4 regions of the Rubrivivax gelatinosus IL144 genome follow, and region 1 is predicted to be linked to each of the others. Evidence: predicted binding sites of a transcription regulator. Region 1 holds the regulator's gene; each other region holds the start of a gene.
The links. The regulator FNR, encoded in region 1, switches genes on or off when oxygen is low (the NO sensors DNR and NnrR bind a similar motif). The targets are predictions, from matches to a motif close to TTGATNNNNATCAA.
Positions count from the first base shown of each region.

Region 2: a site for FNR is predicted at 1,403-1,416, ahead of RGE_RS02750 (oxygen-binding di-iron domain-containing protein). Genes of this name have one in related genera too.
Region 3: a site for FNR is predicted at 1,386-1,399, ahead of RGE_RS22405 (TraR/DksA family transcriptional regulator). Genes of this name have one in related genera too.
Region 4: a site for FNR is predicted at 2,587-2,600, ahead of RGE_RS02455 (OmpW/AlkL family protein). Genes of this name have one in related genera too.

Region 1 covers NC_017075.1:3,396,073-3,400,340, reverse strand. Annotated here, with positions in the region: gene ccoG (cytochrome c oxidase accessory protein CcoG) at 1-401, shown strand, start outside; gene RGE_RS15515 (hypothetical protein) at 425-664, shown strand; gene RGE_RS15510 (hypothetical protein) at 689-949, shown strand; gene fnr (fumarate/nitrate reduction transcriptional regulator Fnr) at 1,004-1,747, opposite strand; gene hemN (oxygen-independent coproporphyrinogen III oxidase) at 1,935-3,323, shown strand; gene RGE_RS15495 (sulfite exporter TauE/SafE family protein) at 3,381-4,070, shown strand; gene icd (NADP-dependent isocitrate dehydrogenase) at 4,220-4,268, shown strand, end outside.
Region 2 covers NC_017075.1:584,103-588,370, forward strand. Annotated here, with positions in the region: gene RGE_RS02735 (NAD(P)-binding protein) at 1-10, opposite strand, end outside; gene RGE_RS02740 (hypothetical protein) at 7-729, opposite strand; gene RGE_RS02745 (cyclin-dependent kinase inhibitor 3 family protein) at 726-1,280, opposite strand; gene RGE_RS02750 (oxygen-binding di-iron domain-containing protein) at 1,431-2,189, shown strand; gene RGE_RS02755 (PEP-CTERM sorting domain-containing protein) at 2,446-3,318, shown strand; gene RGE_RS02760 (hypothetical protein) at 3,315-3,788, shown strand; gene pgaC (poly-beta-1,6-N-acetyl-D-glucosamine synthase) at 3,788-4,268, shown strand, end outside.
Region 3 covers NC_017075.1:4,916,169-4,920,436, reverse strand. Annotated here, with positions in the region: gene RGE_RS22410 (malate synthase G) at 1-938, shown strand, start outside; gene RGE_RS22405 (TraR/DksA family transcriptional regulator) at 941-1,315, opposite strand; gene RGE_RS22400 (NAD(P)/FAD-dependent oxidoreductase) at 1,439-2,656, shown strand; gene RGE_RS22395 (class II glutamine amidotransferase) at 2,929-3,696, shown strand; gene RGE_RS22390 (M14 family metallopeptidase) at 3,755-4,268, shown strand, end outside.
Region 4 covers NC_017075.1:523,241-527,508, forward strand. Annotated here, with positions in the region: gene RGE_RS02450 (S8 family serine peptidase) at 1-1,861, shown strand, start outside; gene RGE_RS02455 (OmpW/AlkL family protein) at 1,914-2,534, opposite strand; gene metF (methylenetetrahydrofolate reductase [NAD(P)H]) at 2,680-3,522, opposite strand; gene ahcY (adenosylhomocysteinase) at 3,629-4,268, opposite strand, start outside.

The DNA of each region.
Region 1 (4,268 bases):
TGATCATCATCGTCGGCGCCTTCGCGGCCAGCCTCGCGATGCGCAGCCCGTTCCGTGTCGACGTCGTGCGCGACCGCGCCTCGCTGGCGCGCATCGTCGACGAAGGCTACATCGAGAACCTGTACCGCCTGCAGGTCATGAACGCGACCGAGTCGACGCAGCGCTACCGCATCAGCGCCGACGGCCTGACGCCGATGGTGGTCGACGCCCCGAAGGACTTCGAGGTCGAGCCGGCCGATGCGCGCTGGGTGACGATCGCCCTGCGGGTGCCGCCGGATACCGCCAGCCAGGCAGGGCCTGGAGCCCACGCGATACAGTTCCACATCGAACGACTGCCCGACGCGAACGACGCGACGCCGGTGGTCGCCAGCGAGAAATCAACGTTCGTCGTCCCCCGATGACGCTGCTTCGACCGGAGCCCCTGATGAGCACTCTTCCCGTTTCCCGCGACGCAACGCCCTGGTGGCGCATCGGCATGGTCTGGCTGGTGGTGTCGGGCCCGCTGATCGTCGTCATCGCGGCCGTCGCGACCGCCGTCATCGCGATCCGCGGAGCCGACCTCGTCATCACCGAGGTGCCGTCGTCGGTGCCGCAGTCCGGCGAAGTCCAGGCCGACACGCCGGCGATGGCTGCGCGCAACCACGCCGCCACCGCGGCGCCCTGAGCGGCTACTCCCGCGAGGCATTCGATGAGGCGGCGTGCGCGCGACTGGAGTGCGGTGCTCTGGCCCGCGTTCCTGGCCGCGGTGGTGCTGGAGCTTGCGCTGTTCTCGGTGCTGGATCCGGCGGCGCTGCGCTGGTTCGGCGGCGGGGCGATCGAACTCGATCCCGCAGCCGTCTACACGCTGGCCTTCTTCGTCTTCTGGGCCGCTTCGGCGGCCGCCGCAGGCATGACGCTGCTGCTGTCGCGCAGCGAGCACGAAATCAACAGCCGAACATTTCGCAGCTGAAGAAAACAAAACGCCGCGCAATGCGCGGCGTTTTTGTTTGCACCGGGGTTCGGGTCAGCAGGCGGCGGAGGAGCCGTTGACGAGCTTTTGCAGCGCCTGCGGGTCGAGCACGCGGATCTGGCGCTGCTTGACCTCCAGGATGCCGTCGTCCTGGAACTTCGAGAACGTGCGGCTGACCGTTTCGAGCTTCAGGCCGAGGTAGCTGCCGATCTCCTCGCGCGTCATGCGCAGGATCAGCGAGTGCGGCGAGAAGCCGCGCGTCTGCAGACGCTGGGTCAGGTTCAGCAGGAAGGCCGCCAGGCGCTCTTCGGCGCGCATGCTGCCAAGCAGCAGCATCACGCCGTGATCGCGCACGATCTCGCGGCTCATGATCTTGTGCAGCTGGCGTTGCAGGTCGCTGAACTCGCGCGACAGGTCTTCGAGCTGCTGGAACGGGATGACGCAGACTTGCGAGTCTTCGAGCGCCACCGAGTCGCAGGTGTGACGGTCGGTACCGATGCCGTCGAGGCCCAGAAGTTCGCCCGCCATCTGGAAGCCGGTGACCTGATCGCGGCCGTCTTCGGAGGACACGCAGGTCTTGAAGAAGCCGGTGCGAACCGCGTAGAGCGACAGGAAGGGATCGCCGGCACGGAACAAGGTCTCGCCACGCGGAACCGAACGGCGCGTCGCCACCATCGTGTCGAGCCGCTCGAGCTGGTCGTTGGACATGCCGACCGGCAGACAGAGTTCACGCAGGTTACAGCTCGAGCAGGCGACCTTGAACGGTTCAAGCCGGATGCCGGAAGACGTGTTGTTCATAGGGGTTCGACGATTGGAGTCAGTTCGGTCCGGCGTGGCGGGGCAGACCCGAGTATCGCTCATGACGTCGCTCAAGGGCATGGTCAATTCTTTGCTTGCGTCTCGGGTGGGCGCTTGAGACAGATCAAGCCGATTGGGTGAGTGTTTGGCACAGTCCAGCCCGTACCGCATGACGGCCGGATGAATTATGGACACGATTGTTCCTGAAGCACTGCTGAGGCGCCTCGACGTGCCCGGTCCCCGCTATACCTCGTACCCCACCGCGGACCGCTTCGTCGAAGCCTTCGGCCCTGCTGAGTACCGGCAGGCCTTGCGACAACGAGCGGAGGGCAGCACGGTGGGCGGCACGCCACCGCTGTCGCTTTATATCCACATTCCGTTCTGCGAATCGGTCTGCTACTACTGCGCCTGCAACAAGATCATCACGAAGCACCACGAGCGCAGTGCCGAGTACCTTGACGCGCTCGAAGCCGAAATCGCATTGCACGTCGCCGAACTGGGCAAGGGCCAGTCGGTGTCGCAATTGCACTTCGGTGGCGGCTCGCCGACCTTCCTGACCGACGAGGAGATCGGCCGGCTGATGACCCGGCTGCGCGAGTCGTTCAAGATCGTCGCCGGCGCCGAGATCTCGATCGAGGTCGACCCGCGCACCGCGACGCCCGAACGCCTGAAGAGCCTCGCCGGCCTGGGCTTCAACCGCATCAGCTTCGGCATCCAGGACTTCGACCCCGACGTCCAGGAAGCGGTGCACCGCGTGCAGTCGTACGACAGCGTGCGCGACCTCGTCGTCGCTGCGCGGGCCAACGGCTTCGAGTCGATCAACGCCGACCTGATCTACGGCCTGCCCAAGCAGACGCCGGACTCGTTCGCGCGCACGATCCAGCAGATCGCCGAGCTGCGCCCGGACCGCATCGCGCTGTACGCCTACGCGCACCTGCCGACGCGCTTCAAGCCGCAGCGCCGCATCCTCGCCGAGGAACTGCCGCTGGGCGAGCAGCGCATCAAGATGCTGGGCGGCGCCATCGCCGGCTTCATCGCCGCGGGCTACACCTACATCGGCATGGACCACTTCGCGTTGCCGGGCGACGCGCTGTCGGCCGCACGCCGCCAGGGCCGCCTGCACCGCAACTTCCAGGGCTACAGCACGCAGCCCGACTGCGATCTGATCGCGCTGGGCGTGTCCTCGATCGGCCGCATGGGCGCGACCTACAGCCAGAACGCGAAGACGCTGCCCGAGTACTACGAGTCCATCGCCAAGGGCGAATTCCCGATCGTGCGCGGCCTGACGCTGACGCGCGACGACCTGCTGCGCCGGGCGGTGATCATGGCCATCATGTGCCAGGGGCGCGTCGAGTACGAGTCGATCGAACTTGCGCACCTGATCAAGTTCCCCGAGTACTTCGCGGCGGAACTCGAGGATCTGACGCCGTTCGCCGAAGGTGGGCTGCTGGAGATCAACGACGACTCGATCCAGATCACCGCGCTGGGCTGGTACTACGTGCGCGGCGTCGCGGCGGTCTTCGACAAGCACCTGCGCGCCAGCGGCAACCGCGAGCGCTTCTCGCGCATCATCTGAGCCGGCACGGGTTATCCCGCGACGGGATAATCCGGGCATGACTCTTCGGGCCCCCGCGTGGACTTCGCGCTCGTCGTCAGCGCGCTGATGCTCGGGCTGGCCGGCGCGCCGCACTGCATCGCGATGTGCGGCGCCGCCTGCACGGCGCTGCTGCCACCCGGCCAGCGCGCCGCCCTCTGGAGCTTCCATCTCGCCCGCGTGGCCGGCTACGCGGCCGGCGGCGCGCTGGTCGCCTCCGGCGTCAACCTGCTGTCGGCCGTCGGCGAACTCAGCCCCGCGCTGCGGCCGCTGTGGACGCTGGCGCACGCTGCGGCCCTCGGGCTCGGCCTGTGGCTGCTGTGGAAGGGCCGGCAACCGGCCTGGCTGGAGAACATCGGCCGCAGCGCGCAGCGACGTGCACCGCAGGCCGACGCCGCCGGCTGGCGGCGCATCGCCGGGCCGGCCCGCGCGGCCACCGCCGGGTCCTTGTGGGTCGCCTGGCCTTGCGGCTTGCTGCAGTCGGCGCTGGTCGTCGCCGCGCTGGCCAACACGGCCGCCGCCGGCGCCGCGGTGATGGGCGCCTTCGCGATCGCCAGCGGCGCGGGCCTGGTGCTCGGCCCGATGCTGTGGTTCAAGCTCGGCGTGTCGCAGTCGGCGTCGGCCGCAGTCTGGGCCACACGCGCCGCGGGCGCGCTGCTGGTCGTCGCCTCCGGCTGGGCTCTGGGCCACGGCCTGTGGATGCAGTGGCAGGCCTACTGCGCCACCTGAATGCCGCCGCGCATCGCGGCGCCGTGTCCAGCGTTTGTCCTTCGAAGGCCCTTGCACGTCAGTCGGGCGACAGTCGTTGACCTAGAATCAATTCCCGCGAATTCATCCCCGACGACCCACCGCATTCGCGGTTTGTGGAGACCTTTTTCATGTACCAGCACATCAAGGTGCCCGAGGGCGGGCAGAAGATCACGGTCA
Region 2 (4,268 bases), 2.2 Mb from region 1:
TGATCGTCATGCGCCCAGGCGCCGCGCCAGATCCGCCTTGCGCGCCACCATCTTCTCGGCCAGCGCGACGCTGCCGCCGTGGGCCAGCACGCAGGCGCGGATGTCGCCGTCGGCGATGCGCGTGACGACCTCGACCGCCTCGCGCAGCGCGTCGTCGGCCATGTCGCCGAACAGCCGGCGCGCGTGCGGGTTGTCGGGGTCCCGGCGCAGGCGCTCGAGCTCGCCGACCTCGGTGCCGAAGGCGCGGCCCTTGGGGCTGCCCTGGGCGCGGAACTCGAGCGCGCCGCCGACGTCCAGCGTCAGCACCGTGCCGCCGGCCAGGCCCTGGTTGTCGCCGCCGTAGCCGGCGGCGTCCCAGTTGGCGGTCCAGGCGTGCACGCCCAGCCAGCGCTGCGCCTGGCGGCGTTCGGCCTCGTCGAGCTGTGAGATCAGCTTCTTGTCGAGCACCACGTAATCGGTGGCGATCTGGTCGGCCGCACGCGTGCGCCGGTAGTGCAGCGTCGGTGCGCCGGCCAGGCGGTAGAGCTGCGCCGCCAGCCACTCGTTGCGCGCATGCGCCGGGCTCTCCAGCTCCTTGACGTAGAAGCCGCGTCCGGCGGCGTCGCGGTAGACGCCGGCGGGGTTGCTGCCCAGGCGGCCGCCGACGCGCTGCATCGCCGCGGTGTCGAGCAGGCGCGCGTCGGGCTCGGGCGCCGGCTCCGGCGCCTCGTGTCGGAGATAGGGCGTCATGGCAGGGGGCGCGTTCGCTGCACCAGCATCATCTGCGCCGGTGTCTCGATGGCCCCATGCCGCGCGCGGCGCACGTCGCGGATGGCCTGGTTCGGTTCGACGCCCAGTTCGGCCAGCAGGCGCGCGGCGATCATGCCGGCGCGGCCCAGGCCGCCCTTGCAGTGCACGAGCACGTCGTCGCCGGCGCGCAGCAGCGCACGGATCTCGGCACCTGCCGCCACCCACTCACGCTCGAAGTGCTCGCCGGGCACGCCGAAGTCCGGGATCGGCAGGTGCCACCAGGCGATGCCTCGGCGCTTCACCTCGTGGCCGAGCTGCGGCACCTTCAGCGCCGTAAGCTCGGCGGGTTCGACCAGCGTCAGCACCAGCTTCGCGCCCCAGGCGGCGATCGTGTCCAGGTCCATGCCCAGGTCGCGTGCCCAGGCGCCGGTGGCGGCGGCGCGGTCGTGTTTGCCGGGGCAGAAGGTGACGCCGATGCGCCCGTGCGCGGGGCTGGCGCGCACCGCGGCGATCTGCAGCGGGTGGCTGTGGCTGGTGCGGGCGGCGGTCACGGCGTGCGGCGGGGCGACGCCGTCGATGCTGCCACAGCACGGCGGCCGCGGGGCCCGCCGGTCCGGGGTGAAACAAAGCGCCCGGATTGCATAAAAAGCGCTTTTGTCGACTGTTGCGATTCTTGATGTCGATCAGGACAATGCTTCGACATGCTGATCGAGCTCCACCGCGACCACGATCACCGCTGCCTGATGTTCGCCGCCGACACGCGCGACGACAACGCGGTGCAGTCCAACCAGTTCCTGATCGTCGACGGCGATACCGGCGCGATCATCGATCCCGGAGGCAACCTCGCGTACAACGACTTGTACGTCGGCATGCAGCAGCAGTTCGCGCCGCACCGGCTGTCGGCCATCATCGCCTCGCACGCCGACCCGGACATCATCGCCTCGCTGGACCGCTGGATGACGGCCACCTCGGCGCAGGTCTACATCTCCGAGATCTGGGAACGCTTCATCCCGCACTTCTGCAAGCCGGGCAAGACGGCGGGGCGGGTCATCGGCATCCCCGACGCCGGCATGCACATCGCCGTCGGCGCCAGCCAGCTGGTCGCGCTGCCCGCGCACTTCATGCACTCCGAGGGCAACTTCCAGTTCTGGGATCCGGCCAGCGGCATCCTGTTCTCGGGCGACCTGGCGGTCTCGGTCGGTGTCGATCCGCGCGTCACGATCACCGAGCTCGGGCCTCACATCGCGCACATGGCGGGCTTCCACCGCCGCTACATGGTCAGCGGCAAGGTGCTCAAGTTCTGGGCGCGCATGGTGCGCCCGCTGCCGATCCGCATGATCGTGCCCCAGCACGGCGCGCCGCTGGCCGGCGCCGCGGTGCGCGAGTTCATCGACTGGGCCTCGGACCTCGACTGCGGCATCGACCTGCTGGCGCAGGCCGACTACCGCATACCCGCCTGAAGGCCGGGGTCGATCGTCTGCTTCAGGTCAAAGCGGCGCCCCGCCGGCGCGTGCATTTGGCACATCTGCGGCCGGTTCGAAGGCCGGAACTGTGGTTCAACCACCTGAATCGGGGTGCAGACGCGGCCGGATTTGTTTGACATTGTTTCAAAACGCCGCAATATCAGGATTGACTACAGTTCGACGAACCGCTAGCGACGCCCCGTGCGGCGAAGTCGGTTCCCGGGGGCTGCCGTCCCTCCCGCCTCTGATCACCATGTCCATCATCCGAACCAAGCGTCTGCAGCAGGCCGCGCTGGCCTGCGCCACCAGCCTTCTCGCCGTCGCCGCTCCTGCCGTCCTCGCGAGTCCGATCAACCTGACGCCGATGTACAGCGGCAGTTTCGCCAGCGGCAGCGGCGCCGATGCCACCTTCGTGAAGATCGACGGCAGCTGGCAGGGCAGCACCGTGCTCTGGAACGAGAGCACGAAGTCCTACGGCAGCGGCAACGCCATCGGCGGCTACGGCTGGGGCACCGGCCTGTGGGGCCGATCCGACTGGCAGGCGGTGCAGGACGCCGCCGCCGGCCTGGGCGGCGCCGGCTCGCCGACGATCCTCTCGACCTGGACCGGGCTGTCCTCGGCGATCAACTACGGCAACGGCTGCTACAACAGCCACTACTCGTCGCAGTGGGGGACGACGACCGCGGTGCCGCTGGCCGACAGCGGCGTCTGCGGCGACGACGCCAACGGCAACTGGACCTCGCACTTCGAGGGCTACATCCGCATCACCGAGGCCGGCCTCTACAACTTCTCGGTGCTCTACGACGACGGCTTCTTCTTCCGCCTGCTGGGCCTGGACGGGGCGCTGGAGATCGGCAAGGACTTCCTGAACCCGCGCGACCGCCTGGGCTTCGACGACAACCTGTTCCTGACGCCGGGCCTCTACGGCTTCGAGCTCGGTTCGTGGAACCGGCTGCAGGCCGGCGTCGTCGACCTGCGCTACAGCTACGAGGGCGGCAGCTGGACGCTGGTGGACCCGCAGAACCTGCTGCCGACCTCGGCGGTGCCTGAACCTTCCACGCTGGCGCTGCTGCTGCCGGCCCTGGCGATGCTGGGGCTGGGCCGCACTTTCGGCCGCCGCGCATGACCCCGGAGAGTCCGCGCGCAGCCGCTCACGGCGAGCGGCTGACGGCGGCGCGTCGCCTCGTGCACGCGGTGGTGGTGCTCGCCGGCTGGGTGCTGTTCGTCTGGGGCTGGGAGCGCGTCGCGTCGGGGCAGCCGGCGGTCGGCGAGCTGCTGTGGCTGATCGTCGGCGCGCTGGTGCTGGTGCCGGCGCTGACGCTGTCGTGGGTGCTGCACAACGTCGGCATCTACCGCCGCAAGGGGCCGCGGCGCAGCAGCGCGCTGGTTGCGCTGGACTACACGCATGACTTCAACGGCCGGCGCATCGATGCCGACTGGACGGCGCTGGCCGGCGCCCGCCGCGTGCTGATTCGCAACGACGGCGGCCACAAGCGCTTCGAGAACGCCGACCCCGCGCCTGCCGCGCCCACGGTGCCCGCCGCGGCACCCGCCACCCCGCTGCCGCGCCGCGACCAGCACGAAGGAGCGCATTGATGGAAGCCTGGCTGCTGGCCGTGCAGACCACGGCCTGGTACGGCGGGGTGCTCGCGTTCTTCGCGATCTACCCGATCGTCACCAGCCTGATGTGGATCGTCACCGCGCTGATCTTCCGCGTGCGCTGGGAGGAGACGGTCGGCCCCGACCCCAAGCGCTCCGACGCCGAGCTGCCGTTCGTCAGCGTGCTGGTGCCGGCGCACAACGAGGAGGCGGTGATCCGCCGCTCGGTCGAGGCCATGCTGCGCCTGGACTACCCGCGCTACGAGGTCATCGTCATCGACGACGGCTCGACCGACAGCACGCTGGCGCAGCTCGAGCCGCTGGCTGCCGACCCGCGGCTGCGCCTGGTGCGCAAGGCCAGCAACGAAGGCAAGGCGATGGCGCTCAACGACGCCATCGCGCTGGCGCGCGGCGAGATCCTGATGGGCCTGGACGCCGACGCCGAGCCCGACGTGCGCATGCTGCGCTACATCGTCC
Region 3 (4,268 bases), 1.5 Mb from region 1:
TGCTGGGCCTGCCCAAGGCCACCGTCAAGCTCGGCATCATGGACGAGGAGCGCCGCACCAGCGTCAACCTCAAGGCCTGCATCGCCGCTGCCGCCGACCGCGTGGCCTTCATCAACACCGGCTTCCTCGACCGCACCGGCGACGAGATGCACACCGCGATGAAGGCCGGCGCGATGCTGCGCAAGGGCGACATGAAGGCGAGCGCCTGGATCCAGGCCTACGAGCGCCAGAACGTGCTCGTCGGGCTGGAGTGCGGTCTGCGCGGCAAGGCGCAGATCGGCAAGGGCATGTGGGCCATGCCCGACCTGATGGGCGCGATGCTGCAGCAGAAGATCGCCCACCCGCTGGCCGGCGCCAACACCGCCTGGGTGCCCAGCCCGACCGCGGCGACGCTGCACGCGCTGCACTACCACCAGGTCGATGTCGCCAAGATCCAGAAGACGCTGGAGAAGACCGACGTCGACGCCGAGCGCGAGGCCCTGCTCGAAGGCCTGCTGACGGTGCCGGTGGTCAAGAAGGCCAAGTGGAGCGAGGCCGAGATCCAGCAGGAGCTGGACAACAACGTGCAGGGCATCCTCGGCTACGTCGTGCGCTGGGTCGACCAGGGCGTCGGCTGCTCCAAGGTGCCCGACATCCACGACGTCGGCCTGATGGAAGACCGCGCGACGCTGCGCATCTCCAGCCAGCACATCGCCAACTGGCTGGAGCACGGCGTCGTCGACAAGGCCCGTGTGCGCGCCACCTTCAAGCGTATGGCCAAGGTCGTCGACCAGCAGAACGCCGGCGACCCGGCCTACCGCGCGATGGCCGGCCGCGCCAAGGAGAGCGCCGCCTTCCAGGCTGCCTGCGATCTGGTCTTCAAGGGCACCAAGCAGCCCTCCGGCTACACCGAGCCGCTGCTGCACGCCTGGCGGCTGAAGGTGAAGGCCGCGGCCTGACGCTAGCGCGAGGGCTGGCGTTCGCGCCGGCTCTCGCAGGCCACGCAGCGCTGCGCCCAGGGCTCGGCCTTGAGCCGGTCGAAGGCGATGGGCTCGTCGCAGTCGGCGCAGCGGCCGTATTCGCCGGCCTGCAGCCGGCGCAGCGCGGCGCTGACCTCGCCCAGTTCACGCAGCTCCAGGTCGGACAGCGCCATGTCGACGTCGCGCTCGTCCTCGCGCTGGCGCTGCTCGTCGTGGTCGTCGCGCAGCTCGTGCGCGTGTTCGGCGCGCGACAGGCCCTGGTGGTGCTCTTCGAGCCGGCGGTCGAGCTGATGCTGCCGCTGCACGAGCGCGGCTTCCAGCAATGCCCGTTGGCCCGCCGTCAGGTGGGTGGACATCGTCTTCTCCTCAGCAGGGCTCTTCGGAGCCTCGATCGGGCCATCTTGCGCCGCGCTGCGGGGCGCAAGATTGAGTTCGGTCAAGCCGCCGACCCTGCTGCGGCGCTCCCTACAATCGCCCGCGTGTCGCCCACCGTGCTTCCGGCTGCCTGCGAAGTGCTCGTCATCGGCGCCGGCCCTGCCGGCAGCGCCTGCGCGCGCACGCTCGCCCAGGCCGGGCGCGAGGTGCTGCTCGTCGACCAGCACGAATTCCCGCGCGAGAAGGTCTGCGGCGACGGCCTGATCCCCGACGCCCACGCCGCGCTGCGTGCGCTCGGCGTCTACGACGAGGTGATGGACCGCGCCTTCCGCGCCCAGCACGTGCGCTGCGTCGCACCGCGCGGCGGCCACGTCGACGTGCCCGGCACGCTGGCCGTGCTGCCGCGGCGCGAGCTCGACGACATCGTCTGCCGCGCCGCACGCGAGGCCGGTGCGCGCTTCGCCGCACCCTGGCGTTTCGTCGCCCCGTTGCTCGACGGCGAGCGGGTCGTCGGCGCGCGGCTCAAGGGGCCCGACGGCGAACACGAGGTCCAGGCGCGCTGGGTCGTGCTGGCCACCGGCGCCTCGGTGCCGCCGCTGGTCGCCGCCGGCGTCTGCGAGCGCCGTGCGCCCAGCGGCGTCGCGCTGCGCGGCTACGTGCACCACCCGGAACTGGCGCAGACCCTGCGCGAGCTGCAGATCGTCTGGCACCCGCGGCTGTCGGGCGGCTACGGCTGGATCTTCCCGGGCCCGGGCGGCGTCTTCAACGTCGGTGCCGGGCTGACCGGCAGCCACGCGACCGAAGCCGGCGGCCGCGCCTCGATGCGCGACGTCAACCTGCGCCAGATGCTCGAAGCCTTCGCCTCGGTGCACGCGCCGGCGGCCGAGCTGCTGGAACGCGGCGAGCTGCGTGGCGACTGGAAAGGCGCGCCGCTGCGCTGCTCGCTGGGTGGCGCGCGCTGGTCGCGCCCCGGGCTGCTGGTCACCGGCGAGGCCGCCGGCAGCACCTACGCCTTCTCCGGCGAAGGCATCGGCAAGGCGCTGGAAACCGGCCTGCTGGCCGCCGCCGCGCTGCTCGAAGGCGGCGACGACGCCGCGGTGCGCGCCCGCCACGAAGCCGCGCTGGCCGGCCTGAAGCCGCGCTTCGCGCTCTACGAGAAGGCCTCGCACGTCAACCACCGGCCCTGGCTGGCCGACCTCGTCGTCTGGCGCGCCCGCCGCAGCCCGCGCATCCTGCGGCGCATGAGCGCGGTGCTCGAGGAGCGCCAGAACCCCGGCCGCCTGCTCAGCTGGCGCGGCATCACCAAGCTGATGTTCGAGTAAGAAGGTGCGAAAGAACCCGCCATGCCCGCGTCGATCCGCCAAGCGACCCCGAACGTGCGACGGCGCGACGACGTCTCGGCGCTGATCCCAGCGCGCCCGGCACCGCCTTGGGGTCGCTCGTCGGCTCGCCCCTGCGGGACGGGGCACATCCGGGCGCCGGGCGGCGTTGCGCCGCTTGCCGGTACATCGAGTACCGGCTGCGCGACGCGCCTTGCCCGACACCCGGCTGCACCCCGTCGCGGGCACGCCGGGTTCTTTCACACCTTCTGACGATGTGCCAGCTGCTGGGCATGAACGCCAACACGCCGACCGACGTGATGTTCAGCTTCGCCGGTCTGGCCTGCCGTGCCGACGAGCACAAGGACGGCTTCGGCATCGGCTTCTTCGAGGAGCGTGGGCTGCGCCACTTCATCGACCACCACGGCGCGCGTTCGAGCCCGGTGGCCGAGCTGGTCAAGCACTACCCGATCAAGAGCCTGAACGTCGTCGCCCACATCCGCAAGGCGACGCAGGGCCGCGTGGCGCTGGAGAACACCCATCCCTTCGTGCGCGAGCTGTGGGGCCGCTACTGGGTGTTCGCGCACAACGGCGACCTGAAGGGCTTCGTGCCGCGGCTGCACGGCGCCTTCCGCCCGGTGGGCGACACCGACAGCGAACGCGCTTTCTGCTGGCTGATGCAGGAGCTGGACAAGGCCCACGCCGACCTGCCGACGATCGACGAGCTGACCTGCACGCTGGCCGAGCTGCTGCCGCTGCCGGCGCGCCACGGCACGTTCAACCTGCTGCTGTCCAACGGCCAGGCGCTGTGGGCGCACGGCTCGACCAAGCTGCATTCGCTGGAGCGCCGCCACCCGTTCGGCGCCGCGACGCTGGCCGACGAGGACCTGACGGTCGACTTCGCCGCGCGGACCCAGCCCGGCGACCGCGTCGCCATCGTCGCCACCGAGCCGCTGACCGCCGGCGAGCCCTGGTCGGCTTTCGCCCCCGGCGAGCTGCGCGTCTTCGTCGACGGCGAGTGCCGGCTGCGGCGCTGCGGCTGAGCCCCACGCCGGCCCGGCGCGGGCCACAATCGCCGCGGTCTTTCGCCGCGACGACACCATGGCCGCCATTCCCGTCCCCCGCTTCGACGTCTTCTACCGCCACGCCGAACTCTCGCGCCTGCTGGCCGACTACGCCGCCGCCTGCCCCGGGCTGGTGCGCCTGGAGTCGATCGGCAAGAGCCACGAAGGCCGGGACATCTGGCTGGTCGCGCTGACCAACGCCGACACCGGCGCCGACCGCGACAAACCCGCGTTCTGGGTCGACGGCAACATCCACGCCGCCGAGCTCACCGCGAGCACCGCCTGCCTGTACTGGCTGCACCAGCTGGTCACCGGCTACGAGGCCGGCGACGAGAAGATCCGCCAGCTGCTGGACACGCGTGCCGTCTACCTCTGCCCGCGGCTGAACCCCGACGGCGCCGAACTCGCGCTCGCCGACCGGCCGCGCCACATCCGCTCGTCGACCCGGCCTTATCCGTATGCCGAGGAGCCGGTCGACGGCCTGACCATCGAGGACGTCGACGGCGACGGCCGCATCCTCTACATGCGTGTGCCCGACCCGCACGGGCCGT
Region 4 (4,268 bases), 2.2 Mb from region 1:
CGCCCGCCGGCCGGCGTGGATGGACCGGCTGTCGCCGGATTCGCGGCTGCAGGTCGAGACGCTGCAGTACGCCAAACGCCTGGCCGCCAGCGGCGCCTTCGACTACGTCACCGTCAACCGCCCGCTGCACGCGACGGCGCTGGTCGGCAGCTTCCCGCCCGACGACCCGCGTTACGCGCTGCAGCGCTGGCACTACGAGCAGATCGCGCTGCCGGCGGCGATGGATGCGCTGGTCGCCTTGAGCCCGCAGCCGAGCCAGCGGCCGATCGTCGCGGTGCTGGACACCGGCATCGTCGCCGACCATCCCGACCTTGCCGGCCAGATCACCGCCGGCTACGACTTCGTCCAGGACGCCGCGTCGGCCGGCGACGGCAACGGCCTCGACGCCGACCCCGACGACTTCCGCGCGGCCGACTCGCAGCCCTCGTTCCACGGCACGCACGTCGCCGGCACCGTCGCCGCGGCCACCTACAACGGCACCGGCGTCGCCGGCGTCGCGCCGATGGCCCAGGTGATGCCGATCCGCGTGCTCGGCAAGGGCGGCGAGGGCACGTTCTACGACATCCTTCAAGGCCTGCGCTACGCCGCCGGCCTGGCCAACGACTCGGCCAGCGTGCCGGCGCGGCGGGCCGACGTCGCCAACCTCAGCCTGGGCGCGAGCGGCGTGGCCTGCGACAGCGCCAGCGCGACGCTGATCGCCCAGGTGCGCGCCCAGGGCACGATGATCGTCGCCGCCGCCGGCAACGAGTCCGACCGCGACAGCGGCCGTGTCGCCGCGGTCGACTACCCGGCCAACTGCGCCGGCGTGCTGGCGGTGACGGCCACCGACGCGCAGCGCGGCGTCGCCTACTACGCCAACGGCGGCGACGAGCTCGCGCTGGCCGCCCCTGGCGGCGACATGCGCGTGGCGACCACCGGCAGCGGTCTGCCCGACGGCATCTACAGCACGCTGGCGACCTTCGATGCCGGCGGCGTGCGCACGCCGACCTACGGCCAGTACCAGGGCAGCTCGATGGCGACGCCGCACGTCGCCGCGGTGCTCGCGCTGATGCGCTGGGTGCACCCGGCGATCACGCCCGAGCAGGTGGACGCGCTGCTGCAGGCCGGCGAGCTCTCCGACGACGCCGGCGCCACCGGCCACGACAGCCAGTACGGCTGGGGCATCGTCGACGCGGCCAAGGCGGTGCGTGCGGCGATCGCGCTGAAGAACGGCGGTTGGGCGCCCGGGATCCAGGGTGTCGTCGAGGCCCAGCCTTCGGCGCTGGACTTCGGCACCACGACGAGCAGCCTGGAGTTCACGCTGCGCGTCACCGCGCCGACCGACGAGACCGTCGGCGCCGTCGGCGACGACAGCGCCGCGGTGAGCGTCGCGCCGGTCGCGGTCGACGCCGCCGGCCTGGGGCGCTACCGCGTCACGGTCGATCGCAGCGGCCTGGCGGCCGGCGTCTACACGCCGCAGATCACGGTGATGACGAGCCGGCGCACGCTGACCCTGCCGCTGAGCATCCAGAAGCTGGATGCGACGAGCACGCCGGACATCGGGCCGATCTACGTGCTGGTCTACGACGCCACGGGCGACAAGGTGCTGAAGCAGGCGATGCTGCGGGCCTCGGGCGGTGTCTACCGCTACCGCATCGACGGGCTGGACGCCGCCTCGGTGACCGTGCTGGCCGGCAGCGACTACGACAACGACGGCGTCGTCTGCTCCAGCGGCGAGGCCTGCGGTGCGTACCCGGTGCTCGGCGTCTCGCTGACGCCGGTGCCGCTCGGCGCCGACCGCAGCGGGCTGGACTTCCTGCTGTCGGCCGTGGGCTCCGGAAACGCGGAGGCCGCCTCGCGGGCGGCCTCCAGGAAACGCTAGGACGTAAAGGACAGGGAACACGCGGCCCGGCCGTGCCGGGCCGCTTCGAGCATCAGAAGCGCTTGCCGACGCCGATGCTGTAGAGCATCGGGTCGACCTTGAAGGTGCCGACCTTGGTGCCGCTGGAGGACACGTCGGTGCGGATCTGGACCTTCTTCACGTCGACGTTGAACAGCCAGCCGCCGCCCATCGGGACGTCGAAGCCGGCGTTCAGCGCCATGCCCCAGCTGTTCTTGTCGATCGAGGGATGCAGCGCGGTTTCGACCGCCGGGTCGAAGTCGACGTTCGAGAAGCGCGTGTAGTTCACGCCGGCGCCGAGGTAGGGACGGAAGCCCTGCACGTTCGTGAAGTGGTACTGCAGCGTCAGCGTCGGCGGCAGGTGCTTCAGCGAACCGATCTTGGCGCCGCCGGCCTTCAGGTCGTGCTTCTGCGGGTAGGTCAGGATCAGCTCGGTGGCCAGGTTCGGCGTCCAGAAGTAGGTGATGTCGACTTCCGGGAAGGTCTTGTTGTTGACGCTCAGGTCGAGGCCGGTGCTGTCCTTGTTGGCGGAGTCGAGGTACAGCGCGCGGGCACGGACGATCCACGAGCCGGTGTCGTCAGCCTGGGCCTGGGCCATCGGGGCGGCCAGACCGGCCATCATGGCGACGAGCGCGAGCGCGGTGCGCTTGAACATGGAGAGACTCCTCTTCTCTTGATGTGAACTAGGCCACATGGCCGAGATCAATTTGGCGCGCATCAATTTCACTCATATTTGCGTTAACGCAAATTCGAGACCGCTAACGCCCCAGGCTGTCCCGGGTTGTTGCTCTTGACCGACGTCAGTCCGCTTGAGCCAAGCCCAGTTTGCGGCAGATCTCCAGCGACAAGGCCGACTGGTTCAGCGTGTAGAAGTGGAGCGCCGGGGCGCCGCCGGCGATCAGCCGTTCACACAGCCGCGTGACGACCTCGACGCCGAAGGCGCGCACCGACGCGGCGTCGTCCATGAAGCCTTCCATCTTCAGCGCCACCCAGCGCGGGATCTCGATGCCATCGCGTGCGGCGAACTGGGCGATGCGCGCGTAGTTGTGGATCGGCATGATCCCCGGGACGATGGGCACGCGCACGCCGAGCTTGTGCACTTCGTCGACGAAGTGGAAATAGGCGTCGGGGTTGAAGAAGAACTGCGTGATCGCCGAGTTGGCGCCGGCGCGCACCTTGTGCGCGAAGTGCTCGAGGTCGCGGCGCGCGTAACGCTGCTGCGGGTGGTATTCGGGGTAGGCCGCGACTTCGATGAACCAGTCGTCGCCTTGGGTGCGGCGGATGAACTCGACGAGTTCGCTGGCGTAGCGGAACTCGCCGGCGGTGGCGGTGCCGCTGGGCAGGTCGCCGCGCAGCGCGACGATGCGGCGGATGCCCTGCTGGCGGTAGGTGGCCAGGATCTCGGCGATGTTGGCCTCGGTGCTGCCGACGCAGGACAGGTGCGGCGCGGCCTCGTGGCCCATCGCGGCGATGGCCTTGACGGTTTCCAGCGTGCGCTCGCGCGTCGTGCCGCCGGCGCCGTAGGTGACGCTGAAGAACTCGGGTTTCACCGCCGCCAGATCCTGGACGACGGTGCGCAGCTTGTCCGCGCCGACGGGCGTGTTCGGCGGGAAGAACTCGAAGCTGACGGGCGTGGTGCTCATGGGCGAACTCGCAGGCGGTCAGGAGAAAAGCGGGCCGTGGCGGAACAGCGGCCCGTCAAGCAACCGCCGCGGCCCGGCTCAGCCGGGCCGCTGGCGGTGCCGGGGCTCAGTACCGGTAGGTGTCCGGCTTGTACGGGCCCTGCTTGGGCACGCCGATGTAGGCCGCCTGCTCCTCGGTCAGCTCGGTCAGCTCGGCGTTGAGCGTCTTCAGCTGCAGGCGCGCGACCTTCTCGTCCAGGTGCTTGGGCAGCACGTAGACCTTGCCGGCCTCGTAGTAGTCGCTGTGCGTGAACAGCTCGATCTGGGCGATCGTCTGGTTCGCGAACGAGCTCGACATCACGTAGCTCGGGTGGCCGGTGGCGCAGCCCAGGTTCACCAGGCGGCCCTTGGCCAGCAGGATGATGCGCTTGCCGTCCGGGAAGATGACGTGGTCGACCTGCGGCTTGATCTCTTCCCACTGGCACTTGGCTTCGAGCGACGCGACGTCGATTTCGTTGTCGAAGTGGCCGATGTTGCAGACGATCGCGTTGTGCTTCATCTTCGCCATGTGGTCGAAGGTGATGACGCTCTTGTTGCCGGTGGCGGTGACGAAGATGTCGGCCTTGTCGGCGGCCCAGTCCATCGTCACGACTCGGTAGCCTTCCATCGCCGCCTGCAGCGCGTTGATCGGGTCGATCTCGGTCACCCAGACCTGCGCCGACAGCGCGCGCAGCGCCTGCGCGCTGCCCTTGCCGACGTCACCGTAG